Regions from separate parts of the Candidatus Thiodiazotropha sp. AKAK3 genome, predicted to be linked through region 4. Evidence: predicted binding sites of a transcription regulator. Region 4 holds the regulator's gene; each other region holds the start of a gene.
What was found. The regulator sigma-54, encoded in region 4, starts transcription at its own class of promoters, with help from an activator protein. The targets are predictions, from matches to a motif close to TGGCANGNTNCNTGCTT.

Region 1 (2,206 bases), on a different contig from region 4:
CGACAGGGTGCTTTGGGTTTTTGATGATCAATCTGATCCGGATCATCAGCTGCAGGATGATGCTGTACTGCCACAAGGTGTGCCTCTGACACTGATTCGAAATAAAATTGATATCACCAACAAACAACCACAGATTCGGGAGTCAGGTTCAGCTGTTGAGATTTCGTTATCTGCGAAACAGGGAATAGGTATAGATCTTCTCAATGATCATCTCAAACATTGTGCTGGCTATATGGATCAGAATGAAGGTGAATTTATTGCCCGCCGCAGACATCTTGACGCCCTGCAGCGAGCTCTGCAGTATCTTGATCACGGAAAGTTGAGCTTGCAGCGGGATAAGGCTGGAGAACTGCTCGCGGAAGATCTGAGATATGCACAACAAGCACTATCTGAAATCACTGGTGAATTTACTGCAGACGACTTGCTGGGGCGGATTTTTTCCAATTTTTGTATTGGAAAATAGCTTCTATTAAACCTGAAGACGACATACTTAGTCGCCGGGGTAATAAGGTGGGGCAATGCCCCACCGAATCACGTTGACTGAAGGATTTGTGGTGGGGTATGAACCTACCCTTCACAAAAAGATGCCGTTAGGCTGCTTTTTTTCGTAACAATCCTATCCCTAAAAGTCCGCTGAGCACCAAAAAATAGGTGGTAGGTTCAGGAACGTTTGCGGGCGAATCCTCTATGGGTGTCACAGGATCTGGTTGAGTGGGATACTGGGGTTCACCGCCAGTATGATCTTGGGACACGATATTTAAAGCTAAATCTGCATCGAAAGCCATGAAGCCTTGTGGACTTTCCATTATATTCCAGTCAGCGTCAGTCATTATTTGCGAATCTACCTGCCACTCTGAATAACTGGACATAATATTGAGTTGGATAAACCCATTTGATCCATAACCTCTAAAGATCACTTCCATATCACCAATATTCCCTTGCGGTGTTATGCCCTCACGAGCATAAAACTGACCATAGGAATTACCAGTCAGAGGATTGTAACCCGTTGCGTTTTCATCAACGAGGATCTCACTTCCACCGACAAATTCAGCGTAGTAATTGTAACTGTGATACACCCACCCTTCACCCGAACTACTTGTATGGCCGTATTCCACAGTTCTTCCCTCAGGATTTACCCAACTGCTAACCTCGTCATCGACGACAAAGCTATACGAGATCGGATCACCTACCGACACATTCACGGTATCATCCATTTCATATTGAGCTGTAACATTCCCTGTAAAAGTATATAAGACCGGCAGAGCGAGAGTGTTCTGCATATAAAATGACAATCCCCCCCAAACAAACAGTGTGATCAATTTGAAAGTTTTCATAGCTACAGCTCCTTGTTGTACATTCCATTAATAACGCCACCTATAGAAGGCAAATATTGAGCCACAAATAGGAATTTTAGTAATATCAGAATGTTAAAGATAACCAACGTGTTTTATGTGTTAAATTATTCGACAAGAATTCAGGACACCAAAAATTCCTGTTGAATAAGAGGAATTACTGTTTTCTTGATTCTGTACATTGTTGTCATAGCCTTGTAACAGATAAGGTGTTGAAATAAGGGTTCATAAGAAGAGGAGAGAGAGATGCTGGGTGAATCACACGATCTTTTGCATGAGTTTCCTGAGTATGCCGACAAGATTGTAGACATGCGTAAGAGCAACGAGGTTTTTCACAATCTGATGGATGAATACGATTGGCTGGATGCCCATATTCGTAATCTGGAAGAGTTGAGTACTCCAGTCTCTGATTTCCATATAGAAGAGATGAAAAAACGTCGTCTTCTATTAAAAGACAGACTCTATACAATCTTGCATGACTGATAACCCACTTGGGTTAAACAGACCCTTGAATGACGAGGTACACTAGGCTTTGTGACGGCTTGGATGAAACTGTCTGACCTGTCGAATTAAGGCCTGCGCCTGGTTTTTCTCTGGGTTCGGGCCATAGCGCACTTTGATATAGAGCGCAGTAATTCTGCTGATGGATGCAGTCAGGTCGGGTCTTATCCTGATTGCTTTTTTTGCATAATCCATCGGTCCTTCATGAACTTCACGTTTGATACCCAACCGGGCAAGACGTTTACAAAAAAGATTATAAGCGTGTGTGACAGGTGAGGGTGCTTTTCGGCCTGAAAGCACCAGCCTCAGTGCCACCAGAATCAGTGGGATTGCTATCAGCGATATGGTTATAA
Region 2 (2,206 bases), on a different contig from region 4:
TAGTTGTCCATAAGATGGTCAACTTCACTGGAGTAGATCTCTGCCTTGATACCTGACAGCGGCCCCAGATTATCACTCTGCTCATACTTCAAACGAATATTGTCAGAATCACTCATTGGCGAGTCCATACCGGCCCCCGCATAGTAGGCATCATCTTCACGGGTGGCTTCAAGATTCAGTTGCAGTACTTTGTTCTGATCCGGGGTATAGCCCAGGATCAGATTGCCGGATTGATTACTAAAAGACGAACGTACTTCGTTACCATCACCATCTTCATAGTTTTCAGCATCTTTGTAACCAATGATGCCCCGTGCATATCCCAGTTCAGTACCGGCTGCCAGATCAACTGAGGCCTCTTTTGTCTGGGAGTTACTTTTATAGCCAACATCCGCACGACCCAGATAGGGTTTGCCTGGCTCGAATTGAGGGACGCTGCGTTCAAATAATACGGTTCCACCACTACCACCGCCGCCATAAATTACTGTTTGAGAGCCCTTGATAACGGTAACGCTGTCATAACTTTCCATCGAGGAGTATGCAGTAGGCGGATCCATGCGGTTTGGACAACCACCATGTATGTAGGCACCATCCATAAGAATATTGAGGCGATTCTGACTCTGACCTCGAATGATTGGATCGATCCCATGCCCCCCCATTCTTGTACCGGAAACACCATTTATATCCCGCAGAAAATCAGCCGCATCTGCGGGAATACCGGAAGAAGTCCCATCCATTGGTGTTGATATCACTGCCGGAGCGGTCTCGCCCTCCCCTTCGACAACAACTTCGTTCAGGCTCTCGGTCTGGTCATCCGCAAGCAGAAGCTGGGCAGATAAAAGAGAACTGATTGCCAATGATAAGGCTGTAGGTCGCATGCATTCACCTCTATGTTTTCTAATATTTCAAACAGTGTTAAATAGCAATATCCACACCAACCAAACAAGTCGCTGTTTCCACAAACAATCTCTGGGTTAGGTTTAGATGAGATGGAAGAAAATAAGGCAAATCACTCAGTCATGTGAGTCATATGCCGTAAAAAAATCAACGAGATTCCAGATAGTCGATCCATCGTTGAGCAAGTTGCTGGGATTTTTCACTCTTAGCCACACTCAAGGCCGACTCAAAAGCCGATCTGGCTGCCTCAGGGCTATCAAGGCGGTAGTGGCTGCTTCCCAGCAATATCCAGTCATCGAAACTTGGCTTGGAAGATAGCTTAATGCCCTGTTCGAGACTGGACCTTGCAGCTTGCCACTGCTCAAGCTCCATCAACAATCGTCCCTTCCTGAGCTGTGGCTTTCCTGACTTATCGATCTCTGTCAATCTTTGAAGCACCTTCAATGCACGCTGCTGATCTCTTGCCAGAAGCCAGGCATCCACCAGTAGATTCAGACTGCTTTTATCCGTTTTGATCTCACCACTCTCAAGTCTGTTCGTCAACAACTCAGCCGCATCCAATGGGCTGTTCAACTGAAGATAGAGCTTGGCCAGACGTATCAAGCCATCTTCATCAACAAGATTCTTCTCTGCCGCCAGGGAAAGAACAGCAACCGCCTTTTGTTCTCGGCCCAGTTGCAGCAGAACATCGGATAATTGCTGCCAATAGAGGGCTTTGCGAGAATACCTTTTCACCATGACTTGCAAAACAGGTACGCTCTGTTTGTACTGTTTTGTTTCAAAATATAGCCCGACCAACATCTGATACCATGACTCACGAGGAGAGTCCGACTGCTTGATGGCAACTTTCAACGGTTTTATCGCCTTACGATAGTGCTTCAATGCATAGTAGAGACTTGCCAACAGAACCCTAGACTCAGGAGATGGTTTTTTGGTCTGTTCAAACCATGCTTGCAGTTGCTTTAGACCCGCTTTATATCGCTCCTCCTGATATAACAGCTGAGCGAGGGTATAGCGTAAATTAAGGGTTACCTGGGATGGCAAAGCGCCTGATTCCACTGCGAACAAAAAATGATCTATTGCCGATTTGTAATCCTTCAGTCCGATACTTAAATAGCCATAGGCCTGCCGAGCCAAAGCTGTCTCATCCGGTTTCTGTTTGACGCGTTCCAGTAGTGCGTCCAATTCGACCTTGGCTTGCTGATACTTCTCATTTCGTATCAGTGCATCAATCATAAACAGGTAGTCGTAGGTATAGCGCTCTGCTCCAGCTGCATCCTTGGGCAGCTCATCAGCGGCGTTCAGAAGAGTG
Region 3 (2,206 bases), on a different contig from region 4:
TATTCATGTAAGTTTGTTTGAAACGAAAGAGATCGAAAGCCTATTGGATTAACAATGGGTGCTTCCCCATCAATGCGACTTTTTTACCACAACGGCCATAAAAGTAATCAGGCTAAAAAAAGCAACTGACGGTATTCATGATCTCTTAGATCTAGTGCTTCTGACAGCAGTAGAGTGACTTCGGCTTGGCTTATCATCAAGACATTGGAAATATCAGCAGTCGATGCTTTTTCGGAGAGGCTATCCAAAAGTCGTAGATAGAGAGTGAGAAGTTGGTTGCGTTTAGATAGTGTCGGCGCGAGCACATCGCCAGATTTGACTCGATCTCTTTGCTCGATCTGTAAGCGGCGTTTTGCGTCAACAAGTTGGGGCTGCAGGGGCATACTTAAATCAAATAACAGTGCTGCCTGATGGGATGGGTCTTCGATCGCTTGACCGATTTCTAGTGTTGGCGTTTGCCAGTTGATCTCTCGCCAAACCAATCGTCCACCACCAACCGGGTCGTCATCAGTCGGGTCGGGTGGAAATTTGTAGTATCCCCAGCGAGCGCCTAAGGCGCATTCGATCAATACTCTATCTCCATCAATACGGCAGTCACTTTCCAGGCATGTTTCGGCTGGTACCCAGGCACGCTCATCCTGTTGCCAGGCTTTGACATCTCTCTGCGAAGGTTTGCCATAGCAGGCTTCAAGCGCTTGCCATGTGCTAATAAAGCTTTGCCATTGTTGCTGATACGTTGGATTTCTGCGCAAAAATTCCCAAGCCCACTGCTCTGATGAGAGTTTATGAGCAAAGAGGTATTGATCAGGAGTTCGCCAGTCGAGCATAGTGCGAGTTTACTATTTATTACTGTTTTATTTAAAAAACTTTAACCAGTTAGCATATTAGGCAGTAGAAGATCACATGAAGCTATTTTGATTCCTGTAAGATGTTCAGTGCATCCGATATTTGAGTTCATATCTAAGCAGACTTAATGGGCGCTTAGTGAAACTTAAATTAACTGGATTGATGATTTTTATTATATAGGATTGAGTTAAGGCATCCTGCTTAATCGTACAGCATTAGATATTGTATATTTTCGTATCTTGTAAGCAGCGCCGAAAGTGGTCTTATAACGGGGTTTTCTCTGAGCAGTGTATAGGTGTTCAATCAGGTTGTGTCGAAATATTTTACACAGCGTTTTGTCTGGTTAGGCTATCTCCTTGTTTGCGGGAAATAAAATCATTTGGCGTGCTATTTGCATAATTACAGGATAATTACAATAGGGAGTTTTCAAGATGAAATTCGGAATTCCACTCATAGCAGCAACAGGCCTCGCTGCGCTATTTCATATTACTTCTGCTCAAGCTATTCCTCTCTACTACTCATTCGAGGGTAGTGTTGAGACCTACCCTATATCCGATGAATCGGGATTTTTAAGCGACATCGGTTTAGCTGCTGGGGATTCTGTCTCATATACCTTTATGGTCGATAAAGATAGACAAGGTAGCCACCGCAACGAATTCGGTGATCTTGTTGAGGATCAGGATACGGTTCGCACCGGCAGTCGAGCAACAAACTATTTTGTTCACGACAGCTTTTATGTGGAGCTTGTTGAATCGTCAGTGTTTGATCTGGTGCAAGGTCTCTACCCTGACAGGGGTGATGATGAGCCTTGGATCGGCAGTGGCTATGAAAATTCCGCTTATCGCAATGGTTTGCTTGAACCGGGTTATAGTGAGGTCTCCCTGGAGGCTAACTCAGCATCCTTAGGCAGCAGCAGTATGTATGTCTATAGCGATATGACTAGCTGGTTAGTTGGCAGTACTATCTCGGCTGATAACTCAACTAATCTATATGGCAGTCAAGCAGGTGATAGTTCTACCTTCCGCTCTCGACTGACCCTCACTGGAATTTCTGAGGGCAACCCGGCCAATCAAGATCGCTCATTGGTTTCAGGTATTTCGGGCGGCGCAGATGACGAAGAAGGGACCATTATTCACGAAGTGCCAGAACCCTCGACTTTTTTACTTCTTGGGCTGGGTCTGCTGAGTATTGGTGCTGGTCGATTCAAAAAACTGGGACGTTCCTAACACCTTAGGCGAGGCTCTTTGCAGCATTTTCTCTGCTGCAAAGAGCGTCCTAAATTGTGGTTAAGTCCTAAATCAAGCTTCTTTCCCGCAGAAGCTTTCTGATTCCTCTCAGGCAGACGGTTAATCAGTTTTTC
Region 4 (2,206 bases):
CAGGTGTCGACCCAATTGCGGTTATCGATATTAAAAGAATCATTCAACATCTTAGAGAATTAAAGATTGGGGTGTTGATTACCGACCATAATGTTAGAGAGACTCTTGATATTTGTGATAGAGCCTACATCATTAATACTGGTAAGGTATTGGCGGAAGGAACCACCGAGGAGATCCTCGATAACCAGGAGGTACGTAGTGTTTATCTGGGCGAAAATTTTACTATGTAAGGCTATGTTTATGTTTTTTCATGGATTATGTGATTTAAGAGTAGAGATGATGACTACTCGTCAGCTGACAAAATGAAGGTTAAAGTATGAGGCAGAATTATATTCAAACGAAACAAATACCAAGAATTATTCCGTGAACGGCATTTATTAGCTAGAATGAATATAAAGACATACAAATAACATACCAGGTTTAAAGATATCTCTGCTATGAAGCAGGCTCTACAGCTCCGGCTCGGACAACATTTAACAATGACACCTCAGTTGCAGCAGGCAATACGCCTGTTGCAATTGTCTGCGCTCGACCTGAGTCAGGAGGTGCAGGAGGTTCTTGAAACAAACCCCATGCTGGAGGGTGAAGAGGAGTTTAGTCAGCAGACTCAAAAAGAAGAAGCTAGTCAAGAGAGCTCTGATCAGAGTTCAGACAATAAAGAGTCTTTGAGCTCCAACGATATCAACAACGAGCGGGAAATTCAGACCGACAGTAGCCAGATCACAGAAGACCTGCCCGTTGATAGTGAATGGGCTGACGTATACGACAGTTATCTTCCCCCATCGAGCAGTGGTAGTGAATCTGCAGACAATGACTATCTGGTTCAGCGCAGTGGCGCGATCACTTTGCATGACCACCTGGTCTGGCAGATGACACTGACCCCATTCACTGAGCAGGATATTCTGATTGCCACTAACCTCATCGACAGTATTGATGAGGATGGATATTTCAAAGGTGATCTCCAGGAGATCCTGGTTTCCCTGAATGATGAGGAGATGACTCTGGAGGATGTAGAGGCAGTACTTCATCGTATCCAGGCTTTCGACCCTCCGGGGGTTGGTGCTCAGGGTGCTCAGGACTGCCTTCTAATTCAACTTCGGCAACTTCCTGAAAAAACACCCTATTTGGATTTGGCGATCAGACTCTGTCGCGACCATTTCAACTTGCTCTCTGCACAGGATCAGAATCAGATCATGCGACGAATGAAGGTTGATCAGGACGACCTGATGGCTATCATGCAGTTGATCAGGACGCTCAATCCTCACCCTGGCACAGCGATCGCCAAAAGCGAGCCTCAGTATGTGATTCCTGATGTATTCGTCAGCAAGCGCAATAATCGCTGGGTTGTGGAGCTAAATGGTGAGGTTACGCCTAAACTAAGGGTAAACAACGACTATGCCAGTCTGATCAAGCGTGCGGATCAGAGTGATGACAATACTTTCCTGAAAAACCACCTGCAGGAAGCGCGTTGGTTCATCAAAAGCCTGATGAGTCGAAATGAGACTATTCTGCGTGTGGCGAGTAAGATTGTTGAATATCAGCGGGGCTTTTTTGAACATGGCGAAGAGGCTATGAAGCCACTGGTTTTACGGGATATCGCTGAGGCTCTGGAGATGCACGAGTCGACCATATCCAGGGTGACAACCCAGAAGTATATGCATACCCCCAGGGGTACGCTGGAGTTTAAATATTTCTTCTCCAGCCATGTGAACACAAGTGCAGGGGGTGAGTGCTCCTCCACTGCTATACGTGCGCTGATAAAAAAATTGATTGCTGCAGAGAATACAAACAAACCTCTCAGCGATAACAAAATCGCCGCCATATTGTCGGAACAGGGTATAAAAGTGGCCCGCCGAACGGTGGCAAAATACCGCGAGTCGATGAGTATCCCACCATCGAACGAGCGTAAGCGACTGATGTAGGTGAAGTGAATTATCGGAGTGGCTATCATTCATGCTTGATATGCTTACTGAACCGGAGCGGTTTCAGATAAAAGTGGATTCATGAATGAGTTGCTGTAAAAATGCCCCGGCGTTACTTCACCGCCTCAGTTAGAGTGATGAGCCAACTCATCTAAGACAGGAGAAAATTATGCAGATAAGCGTTACCGGTCATCATGTGGAAGTTACCGATGCCTTGAAAAGCTATGTAGATAATAAGTTCGAACGTCTTGAGAGGCATTTTGATAATGTAATCAATGTACATG

Region 1: the regulator sigma-54 is predicted to act here: its motif matches at 1,382-1,398, upstream of AC4IE7_RS15010 (PEP-CTERM sorting domain-containing protein).
Region 2: the regulator sigma-54 is predicted to act here: its motif matches at 918-934, upstream of AC4IE7_RS06535 (TonB-dependent copper receptor).
Region 3: the regulator sigma-54 is predicted to act here: its motif matches at 1,227-1,243, upstream of AC4IE7_RS14865 (PEP-CTERM sorting domain-containing protein).

Annotation. Positions count from the first base shown of each region.
Region 1 is NZ_JBSYOQ010000059.1:99,418-101,623, reverse strand. Features, by position in the region: gene mnmE (tRNA uridine-5-carboxymethylaminomethyl(34) synthesis GTPase MnmE) at 1-463, shown strand, start outside; gene AC4IE7_RS15010 (PEP-CTERM sorting domain-containing protein) at 591-1,334, opposite strand; gene AC4IE7_RS15005 (HP1242/YdcH family protein) at 1,599-1,835, shown strand; gene AC4IE7_RS15000 (transglutaminase TgpA family protein) at 1,878-2,206, opposite strand, start outside.
Region 2 is NZ_JBSYOQ010000035.1:17,543-19,748, reverse strand. Features, by position in the region: gene AC4IE7_RS06535 (TonB-dependent copper receptor) at 1-875, opposite strand, end outside; gene AC4IE7_RS06530 (tetratricopeptide repeat protein) at 1,042-2,206, opposite strand, start outside.
Region 3 is NZ_JBSYOQ010000059.1:69,513-71,718, reverse strand. Features, by position in the region: gene AC4IE7_RS14875 (cysteine hydrolase family protein) at 1-52, shown strand, start outside; gene AC4IE7_RS14870 (transcriptional regulator domain-containing protein) at 108-827, opposite strand; gene AC4IE7_RS14865 (PEP-CTERM sorting domain-containing protein) at 1,278-2,072, shown strand.
Region 4 is NZ_JBSYOQ010000024.1:52,088-54,293, forward strand. Features, by position in the region: gene lptB (LPS export ABC transporter ATP-binding protein) at 1-230, shown strand, start outside; gene AC4IE7_RS04095 (RNA polymerase factor sigma-54) at 438-1,922, shown strand; gene hpf (ribosome hibernation-promoting factor, HPF/YfiA family) at 2,092-2,206, shown strand, end outside.